Regions from separate parts of the Pseudomonas sp. TE3786 genome, predicted to be linked through region 1. Evidence: riboswitches for the same ligand, from Rfam matches in the RefSeq annotation. Region 1 holds a riboswitch; the other holds the start of a gene.
What was found. A riboswitch is a leader RNA that binds a small molecule or an ion and turns the genes downstream of it on or off. The one in region 1 is predicted to bind cobalamin.
Positions count from the first base shown of each region.

Region 2: linked by a shared signal. The riboswitch ahead of cobO (cob(I)yrinic acid a,c-diamide adenosyltransferase) and the one ahead of ACVW0Y_RS07235 (CbtB domain-containing protein) in region 1 are both predicted to bind cobalamin.

Region 1 is NZ_JBSRZF010000004.1:232,670-237,715, forward strand. It holds gene cobN (cobaltochelatase subunit CobN) at 1-355, opposite strand, end outside; gene cobW (cobalamin biosynthesis protein CobW) at 363-1,415, opposite strand; cobalamin riboswitch at 1,524-1,723, opposite strand; cobalamin riboswitch at 1,839-2,002, shown strand; gene ACVW0Y_RS07235 (CbtB domain-containing protein) at 2,113-2,298, shown strand; gene ACVW0Y_RS07240 (CbtA family protein) at 2,311-3,033, shown strand; gene ACVW0Y_RS07245 (cobalamin biosynthesis protein) at 3,112-3,525, shown strand; gene cobM (precorrin-4 C(11)-methyltransferase) at 3,522-4,277, shown strand; gene ACVW0Y_RS07255 (GNAT family N-acetyltransferase) at 4,378-4,878, shown strand; gene cls (cardiolipin synthase) at 4,976-5,046, opposite strand, start outside.
Region 2 is NZ_JBSRZF010000008.1:39-5,084, reverse strand. It holds gene cbiB (adenosylcobinamide-phosphate synthase CbiB) at 1-81, opposite strand, end outside; gene bluB (5,6-dimethylbenzimidazole synthase) at 78-728, opposite strand; gene ACVW0Y_RS10880 (cobyrinate a,c-diamide synthase) at 725-2,083, opposite strand; gene cobO (cob(I)yrinic acid a,c-diamide adenosyltransferase) at 2,080-2,691, opposite strand; cobalamin riboswitch at 2,944-3,159, opposite strand; gene ACVW0Y_RS10870 (trypsin-like serine protease) at 3,453-4,121, opposite strand.

The DNA of each region.
Region 1 (5,046 bases):
GGCTGTCGTCGCCGGGCACCAGAATCAGCGTGACACCTTGTTGCGCCAACTCCACCAGACGTTCGATGCCATAGCGCCAATAGCTCAGGCCACCGTGCACCGACACCAGAATCACCTTGGCGTGTTGCAGCACTTCCTCGACATAGAGGTCCACCGAGGCATGGTTCTGTAGCTGCGCCGGGCTGGCCAGGCGCAGGCTCGGGTAATGGTCCGGCAGGTTCTGCGCAGCGGCGGCCAGCAGCGACAGATGGGAGTCGCCGGTGCACAGAATCACCACATCCGCAGGGGTTTGCGCCAGATGGGCAATGCCATCGGCGGGCACAAAACCACCGGGTTGGGTGCGTAGCAGGTGCATGGCGGGGTTACGCCAGCGCCGTGCGCAGCTCGTTGCTGATTGCTGCCTGGTCCAGCTCCTGGCCGATGATCACCAGATGGCTGGCGCGCGCTTCATCGCTGCGCCAGGCGCGGTCGAAGTGTTTGTCGAAACGCTTGCCCACGCCCTGAATCAGCAGGCGCATCGGCTTGTTGGGGATGGCCGCGAAGCCCTTGATGCGCAGCACGCCGTGGCGCTCCACCAGCTCGTTGAGGGCGGCCAGCAACTGGGCTTCTTCGACTTCCGGCAGCTCGACGGAGAAAGAGTCGAACTCGTCGTGGTCGTGTTCTTCGTGGTCTTCCAGGTCGTGGTGGGTTTTGCGGCTATCGATATGCAGCTCGGTTTCCGAGTTCAGGCCCAGCAACACCGACAGCGGCAGCACACCGCTGCGCGCTTCGATCACTTTCACCGCTGGCGGCAGTTCTTCCGCCACTTCGGCACGCACTGCGGCCAGGGCTTCGGCGCTGAGCAGGTCGGCCTTGTTGAGGATCACCAGGTCGGCGCTGGCCAGTTGGTCGGCGAACAGCTCGTGCAGCGGCGATTCGTGATCGAGGTTGGGGTCTTCGCGGCGCTGGGCGTCCACCTGATCGGGGAAGGCGGCGAAGGTGCCGGCGGCCACGGCCGGGCTGTCGACCACGGTGATCACTGCATCGACGGTGCAGGCATTGCGGATTTCCGGCCAGTTGAAGGCTTGCACCAACGGCTTGGGCAGAGCCAGGCCGGAAGTTTCGATGAGGATCTGGTCGAGGTCACCACGGCGCGCCACCAGCTCGCGCATCACCGGGAAGAACTCCTCCTGCACGGTGCAGCACAGACAGCCGTTGGCCAGCTCATAGACGCGGCCGTTGGCTTCTTCTTCGGTGCAGCCGATGGAGCATTGCTTGAGGATTTCGCCGTCGATACCGAGCTCGCCGAACTCATTGACGATCACCGCAATGCGGCGGCCTTCGGCGTTGTCGAGCATATGGCGCAGCAGGGTGGTTTTACCGGCGCCGAGAAAACCGGTGACGATGGTGACGGGAAGTTTGGCCAAGCTTTTCATCGGTTGCAGCCCTGTGTGATGCGAGCGAAATCGGATCGGCGGGCTGCGGCGAGGACGGCGGCGAGCAGGGTGCGCGCAGCAGGCGTTCGCTACCGGATCACCCCGCCCGGTTGAATGCATTTCAAGGCAGGTCTCCTGGCTTACGACCTGGCCCGGTAGCGGGCCGCTTTCTTCGCCTTCCCGCACGCGCAGTGGCATAGGAAGAAAGCAGGTCGTTCACAGTTGCGGGGGCAGCCGCGGTTTTTTTCCGCGTTCCCTCTTAGCTCCAGGCCTGAATGGCGTGGAGAACCTCGAAGCGAGCAAGGCTACGCAGTGGCGGGGAATGGGTCAAATTCGGCGAGGGAGGCGAAGATCAAAAACTCGAGGCTGAAGCCTCGATAGGAGCACAACACCGAGCGTTGACCTTTGCCAACGAAAATGGTGTCCTAGCGCGCTGTTTCAGGTGTCTTGCGTCGTCGTGCGCAAGGTGAAACGGGAAGTCGGTGCGCCCTTTGAGGTTAGTCCGACGCTGCCCCCGCAACGGTAGGCGCTTGCTGAAACCCTTCAGCAGCGCGAGCCCGGAGACCGGCCTGAATTCATACCAGTAGGCAAAACCCGCGGTGGGCGGGCGCAAGCCGGAAGTCTGAGTGCGCTCGCATTCGGCTCCTCGTGCGTTCCCTTCTGCTACGTTTTCATTTCCAGTTCAGAGGGAACGGTCATGTCCAGTAGCACCCTTACACATTCTGCCGAGGCCAGCGCCTCGCTATCCCAACGCCTGGTTGTGGCGATTGGTGCCGGCCTGATCGGTGCCATGCTGGTGTATTTCGCCGGCTTCTCCCATATCGAAGCGGTGCATAACGCTGCCCACGATACCCGTCACAGTGCCGCGTTTCCGTGCCACTAAGGGGTAGCTGCGATGATTAAGCGTATTGCCCAGACCGCCGGGTTTGCCGGCCTGTTGGCTGCCCTGTTGCTGACTCTTCTGCAAAGCTTCTGGGTGGCCCCCCTGATTCTGCAGGGCGAGACCTTCGAGAGTGCCGAGCCGGCTACCGAGCAGGTGGTTGCCGAGCATAGCCACGAAGCGGGCGCTGCTGCCCATGAACACGCCCACGAACATAGTGCCGAGGCCTGGGCACCGGAAGATGGTTGGCAGCGCGTGCTGTCCACCACCGGCGGCAATCTGGTGGTCGCCGTCGGCTTCGCCTTGATGCTGGCCGGTCTGTACACCCTGCGTGCTCCTGGCCGTACCCGTGATGGTTTGTTCTGGGGCCTGGCCGGTTTCGCAACCTTCTGCCTGGCACCATCGCTCGGCCTGCCACCCGAGCTGCCGGGCACTGCCGCGGCGGATCTGCAGCTGCGGCAGTACTGGTGGATCGGTACCGCGACGGCCACCGCCGTTGGCCTGGCCTTGCTGGTATTTGCCCGTCACTGGGCGGTGAAAGTGGTTGGTGCGCTGCTGTTGGCGGTGCCCCATGTGATCGGCGCGCCGCAACCTGAGGTGCATTCGAGCCTGGCGCCGCAAGCGCTGGAGCATCAGTTCATCTGGGCTTCGCTGATCACCAATGCGCTGTTCTGGTCGGCCCTGGGCCTGCTGAGCGCCTGGCTGTATCGTCGCTTCGCCGGCAGCAACGCGGTTTAATTCGCCGCTGCTGCCTGAGAACCCGCTGATGGGCATGCCCTCAGCGGGTTTTTTCTTATCTATTGCAGGCGTTTTCTTGTGCCCATCGTTGCGCCTTACATCGCTGGAATCGGTTGCCGCACGGGCTGCAGCGAGGCCGAGTTGCGCCTGTTGCTGGAGCGTACGCTGCACGCCCATGGCCTGAGCCTGGCGGACCTCGCCGGCTTGGCCAGCCTCGCGCACAAACGTCAGGAGCCCGGGCTGCGCGCTTTGGCGCTTAGTCTGGAATTGCCGCTGGCCTGGTTCGCGCCAGAGCAGTTGCAGACGGTCAGTGATCGTATTGGCGAGCACTCCACTATCGCCTTGAGCGCTACCGGCGCGGCCAGCGTTGCCGAGGCCTGCGCCTTGGCCCAGGTCGAAGCGTTAAGCGGCAGGCGCGCGGGATTGCGCAGCAAAAAACACAGCAGTGCCCAGGCCACCGTGGCGGTTGCCGGCATAGAGGAACCCGCATGACGGTCTATTTTATTGGTGCCGGGCCCGGCGATCCGGAGCTGATCACGGTCAAGGGCCAGCGCCTGATTCGCAGTTGCCCGGTGTTGCTGTATGCCGGTTCGCTGGTGCCGGAAGCGGTACTGCACGGGCATAACGCCGACACCCTGGTGAACACCGCCGAGCTGCATCTGGACGAGATCATCGCACTGATCGAAACCGCCCACCGCCAGGGCCAGGATGTCGCTCGCGTGCATTCCGGCGACCCGTCGCTGTACGGCGCCATCGGCGAGCAGGTCCGCCATTTGCGCCGTCTTCAGATTCCCTTTGAAATCATCCCCGGCGTCACCGCCACAGCGGCCTGCGCGGCGCTGCTGGAATGTGAGCTGACCCTGCCGGATATCGCCCAGACGGTGATTCTGACCCGTTATGGCAGCCGCTCGAAAATGCCGGCCGGTGAAGAACTCGGCGATCTGGCCCGGCATGGCACGACCATGGCCATTCATCTCGGCGTGCAGCACCTGGGCAAGATAGTCGCCGAGCTATTGCCGCATTACGGTGCCGATTGCCCGATTGCGGTGGTGCACCGCGCCAGTTGGCCGGATCAGGATTGGGTTGTGGGTACCCTGGCCGATATCGAGGCCGGCGTCGCCGCCAAAGGTTTTCAGCGCACGGCGTTGATTCTGGTCGGCCGGGTGTTGGCGGCCGACGCGTTTGCCGACTCCAACCTGTATCGCGCCGGTCATGCACACCTGTATCGCCCGGCAAGTGAATGACACTTAGCTGACTGTATGGACAAAAAAACCGCCAGCTGCGTATGCCACTGGCGGTTTTTCTACTTTAGCCTCGACGCCACATTCGATTTGGGGCCTGGATATGTCAGCGGTTGAAAACATCACCTACTACCTGGAAATGCACAGCAGCGAGGCCATCCGCGGCAAGCCGCTGCCGGCGGCGTTGAACATCGTCGAATGCGCCATCAAGCAATTCCCCCTTAACCGTTTTCTCTACCAGTTGGTCGGTGGCCCCTGGGAATGGACCGACAAACTGGTGTGGTCCGACCAGCAATGGCGCGACCTGGTGGAGCAAGACAATCACCGCACCTTTGTCGCCTATGAGCAGGGCGCTATCGCCGGCTACTACGAGTTGCAGCGCAGTGCCGACGGTGATGTGGAGATTCTCTATTTCGGTCTGGTCGAGGAGTTCTTCGGCAAAGGCTTTGGCGGTCCGCTGCTGACCCACGCGCTGCAATCGGCCTGGGCCTGGGCCGGTACCAAGCGGGTGTGGGTGCATACCTGCACGCTGGATCACCCGAGTGCCTTGGGTAATTACCAGGCGCGTGGGCTGCAGCTGTACAAGGAAGAGACCGAGGTTTAAGTCTGTCCCAGCCCTCTTGCAGGAGGGGCTTCAGCCGCGACGCTCTTGAAGAGCCACAGCTTCGCGGCTGAAGCCGCTCCTACGGGATTTGCGGCTGTCACAAAATCGGCGAGATCAGTCGCGCAATGCGCATCCCCAACTGACGCAGGCGATGGATATTCTGGTCAT
Region 2 (5,046 bases), on a different contig from region 1:
GACCAGCGGATGCCAACGTTTCGGCTCAGCGAAAATGGCGTCCAGGGCAACGCCAGCGACGCTCAGCAAGGCGATGCTCATGGCTGCGCCTCCCAGGTGTCGGTGAACAGCAGTTCTGCCAAGGGGCGCGGTGTGGCCCAGCCTTGCTGTTGCAGCATGGGCGTCGGGTAAAACTCCGGCACCGGGCCCAGGCACAGCACCGCCACCGGTTTGGCACCGAGCGGCAAGTGCAGCAGAGCGGCCAGCGCCTGCGGCTCGAACAACGACACCCAGCCCACCCCCAGGCCTTCGGCGCGGGCCGCCAGCCAGAGGTTTTGAATAGCGCACGACACCGAGGCCAGGTCCATCTCCGGCAAGGTGCGGCGGCCAAACACATGAGCCTCGCGGCCGTCAGCGAGGGCGATCACCAACAGTTCGGCGCAGTCACGAATGCCCTCGACCTTCAGGCGCATAAACTCATCGGCCCGTTCGCCCAGGGCCTCGGCGGTGCGTACCCGCTCCTCTTCCACCAGGCCATGGATGGCCTCGCGCAGCTCGCCACGGGTGATGCGGATAAACCGCCACGGCTGCATCAAACCGACACTGGGGGCGTGATGCGCGGCTTCCAGCAAGCGCACGAGTACCTCGGGTGCCACCGTGCCGCCGCTGAAATGGCGCATATCGCGGCGCTCGGCGATGGCGCGGTAGATCGCCGCGCGCTCGGCGCAACTGTAAGCGTGCTCGCTCATGCCGGTTGCGCTTCCCCGCTGGTATTAGCAAGCGCGGCCAGCGACGCCGCGCCGGGTACAAACAAAGCAGCGGCGGCCTGCGGATTGGACGGCATATACAGGTGGATATACGAAGCCGTCAGACGGCCGATGCGGTACACCGCTTCCGCGGTGCGCTGGTAGGTCGGGCAGACACCACGGGCCAGGGGCGCGAGGGCGCAGTCCAGCTCCGAGTAGTGATAGGTGTGGCCACGCAGCCGCCCTTCCGGCAGGTCGACTTCCTGCAAGGCCAGGGCCTTGAGCTTCTTGTGCATCTGCGCGCTACCCGGCAGCAGGCCGAGCAATTCGCCACGGGTGCCCTCCTTGTCGCTCAGCGCGTCGAGCAGATAGAGCATGCCGCCGCATTCGGCGTGGATCGGTTTGCCGGCCGCGTGGTGGGCGTGAACGGCGGCGCGCATCGCCTGGTTGGCCTGCAGCGGTGCCAGATGCAGCTCGGGGTAACCGCCGGGCAGGTACAGGCTGTCGACTTGCGGCAGCACGCTGTCGCGCAGGGGCGAAAACTCGATCAGCTCGGCACCCAGCTCGCGCAGCAGGTCGAGGTTGGCCTGGTAGAGAAAGGCAAACGAGGTGTCGCGGGCCACACCGATGCGGATGCCGGCCAGCAACGGCGGAATCTGCCGGCTCTGCTCCGGCGCGGCAAAGCTGACTGGCGGCGGCAGGCGGGTATCGGCGCTGGCGGCCAGGGCGTCGGCGGCGGCATCCAGACGGGCATCCAGATCCTCCAGCTCTTCAGCCTGCACCAGGCCCAGATGGCGGCTCGGCAGTTCAATGCTGGCGCTGCGCGGCAAGGCGCCATACCAGCGGATGCTGGCCGGCAGGCAATCACGCAGGATTTCGCCATGGCGGGCGCTGCCGGTGCGGTTGGCCAACACCCCGGAGAATGGCAGGTCGGCCTGGTAGGTGGCCATGCCATGGGCCATGGCACCGAAGGTCTGGGCCATGCCCGAGCCATCGATCAGGGCCAGCACCGGCACACCGAAATGCCGCGCCAGATCGGCCGCCGACGGCGTGCCGTCAAACAGGCCCATCACCCCCTCGATCAGAATCAGATCAGCCTCGGCCGCCGCTTCCCAGAGCAGACGACGGCTTTCCTCGGCACCAACCATCCACAGATCCAGTTGGTACACCGGCGCAGCGCTGGCGCGGGCGAGAATCATCGGGTCGAGAAAATCCGGCCCGCATTTGAATACCCGCACCCGTTTGCCTTGGCGGCTATGCAAGCGCGCCAGGGCGGCGGTGACCGTGGTTTTGCCCTGGCCGGAGGCTGGCGCGGCAATCAACAGCGCCGGGCAGGCATGGGCAGTGGCGTGGCTCAAAACTCCACCCCGGCCTGGGCTTTGACGCCGGATTTGAACGCGTGCTTGAGCATGCCCATTTCGGTGACGGTATCGGCCGCGTCAATCAGCGCAGGCGGCGCGCCACGGCCGGTGGCGACCACATGCTGAAACTCGGGACGACCGCCGATATCGGCAAGTACGCTGTCGAGGTCGAGGTAGTTGTGTTTGAGGGCGATATTCAGCTCATCGAGCACCACCAGGCCAATGCCCGGGTCATTGAGCAACTGCTTGGCCACCGCCCAGGCGGCCACGGCTTTGTCGATATCGCGCTGGCGGTCCTGGGTATCCCAGGTGTAGCCCTCGCCCATCACGTGGTAGCTGACTTCTTCAGGAAAGCGGCGGAAGAACTTTTCCTCACCCGTGCTCGCGGCACCTTTGATGAACTGCACTACGCCGACCTTCATGCCGTGACCCAGGGCCCGGGCGACCATGCCGAATGCCGAGCTGCTTTTACCCTTGCCATTGCCGGTGTGCACCAGCAGCAGACCGTATTCGTCCTGGGCTAGGGCGATCTTTTCATCGATCAAGGCTTTTTTGCGGGCCATGCGCGCTTTGTGGCGGGCGTCGCGCTCTGCGGATTCGCTCATTGCTTACCTCGGCAACTCGGTTGATCCAAACCGTTTGAAAACGTAGCGAGCGAAGGATAGGCAAGGCGCTTTCAATATCAAAGACAGGCGAACAAGCGGAGTTGGCTGTAGCCAATGAGCATTGTGAGTCTGTTTTTAACGCCGCTTAGCCGAGCGCAGTAGTTTTCACACGGTTTGGTTGAGGCTAGCGGAGAATGGCGGACGCACGGGGATAGGAAGAACCACCCGACGCCAAGCAAAGCCCTCCGCAATGCCATGGAACTGCGACAGGCCGGTCTCCGGGCTTATGAGCGTGGCCGGATGCGGCCAACAGAAAATCGCGCCTTCCCATGACAGGTCACAGTGGCGTTGCGGGTTTTCAGCTCAATTACCGTTGCGGGGGCAGCGTCGGATTGGAGGCACCTGAAGTGCTTTAACCGACTTCCCAGTTTCAGCCTAAAAAAGGCCACCTGAAGCAAGGCAGGCAGGGTAGAGGGTTGGGGGTTGAGCGTCAAATCGACAGCGCTCAGCAAAACTTTATCGGGGCACCCCGATTTTCCGCTCTGCCCCCTCCCTAAAGTTCCCCGGACTTGAACCTTGCCGGGAATCTCGCCTGTGTTGGCTTACTGTGCGCTGAACCTTGAATTCCGCTCAAATCGTAGTTAAACCTACTTTTGACTTTGCAACTCTTGCCATCGCCAGCCAGGCTTATAACCGCCTTTCACCTCAGGGTGATGTAGCCCTCTATTAATACAGCCAGCATGCAGCGCATGCACTTCTACTCACAGTTCCGAAGCAATAAAAGCTTGCGCCCGGATATTAAGACCCATAGCAACAATTGGTTCCAGGGCCAATGAGAGACCGTCAAAGATAACTGAAGTAGCATCGCCACCGGCTTCAGCCCCCCACAAAACACCTACAACCTCTCCGTCGATAATTAATGGCCCACCTGAATCGCCGCGCTCAAATGCCCCGTCAATAGACGCCACATTAAAAACCTCCCCATCTTTAGTGTTGCGATGAGACCGTACCTTCACACCAATACTTCGCTGTACCCCATCCGCTCGCGGGCCATACCCGTAAGCGATGCCTATCGTGTTAGCGCCGACGGTGGCCCCCGCTGCCATAAAGTTGCGCCCCAATCGGGCGTATTGATCAAGCGCTATCGGTGTAGCCAACACCAACAGTCTCGCTTGGGTCCCAGGAACATCGTGGACGCTCTCAAGCAAGACGGAGCGCTCCTTAAAAACAACTGCTTTAGCGTTGCAATGCTGAGCAGTAACGACGATCTGCGGTGTGACGGCTGCGCCTGTGCACCCTTCCGTTTGTTGGTTATCGACCACATTGATCACCCGCACGACCCATGACTGCGCTGAAGGCGAACCTCCACGGATGGCCAGCGCATCGTTGCAAGCCAGCAATGCCACAATCGACAATGCGCTGGTCAGCACGGCCAAGAGCCTGCTCTGCAAGTTCTCGCGCAGCCTTAACCACGTGATCGGATACGACCTAGGCAAGTTATCTATTGCAAGCACCCACCCCTGCCGAAAATTTATTAATGACGTCATCGCGTAAACCTCGTGTCTGACTTTGCATTGGAGTTTTTATCGATCTTTCCTGACCTGATCCAAACTTCGCTCACGACCCACTCATAACACCGACGACCAAAACTTAACCAACACAGTTAAATAATCAATACAATTTCAGTGCATTCAGAAGCAACCTACGAGCAAAAATTATTACTCCACACCTACTAATCAGCAAAATAAATTATTAAATTTAGGACCACTTAAATTTGGCAAGGAAAACACCTAAAACAATTGCTTTTCAGGCCTGCTAAACATAAAGCTTCATATGTAGACGATGTGGTATTCCGACTTTCGTCGCCATGAAAAAAGGCGCACGCGGTTATCCACAAAAGGACGCCGCAACCGACGAACTGCACCAGGCGTTGAATGCTGTGGCGGGGTTGGGGTTGCGCCGTACGAGAAGGCATCGTCGACCCCGACCACGGACGCTGGCTCGCGCAACACCACCGCCCCCCAGCAAGCACTGTCATCCCAGCGCAGGCTGGGATCCAGGCTGGCTCAGGGAAATACGCATGACGCAGCATTCTGGGTCCCAGCCTTCGCTGGGACGACGGATGATGGGGTTAATGACGGGGGTTAAAGCCTGGCGGTTTCATGGCCAACCACTCCTCAGACGCTGGCGCGCTCAACACCACCAGCATCCCAGCAAGCATCGTCATCCCAGCGCAGGCTGGGATCCAGGCTGGCTCAGGGAAATACGCACGACGCCGCATTCTGGGTCCCAGCCTTCCTGGGACGACGGATGATGGGGTTAATGACGGGGGTTAAAGCCTGGCGGTTTCATGGC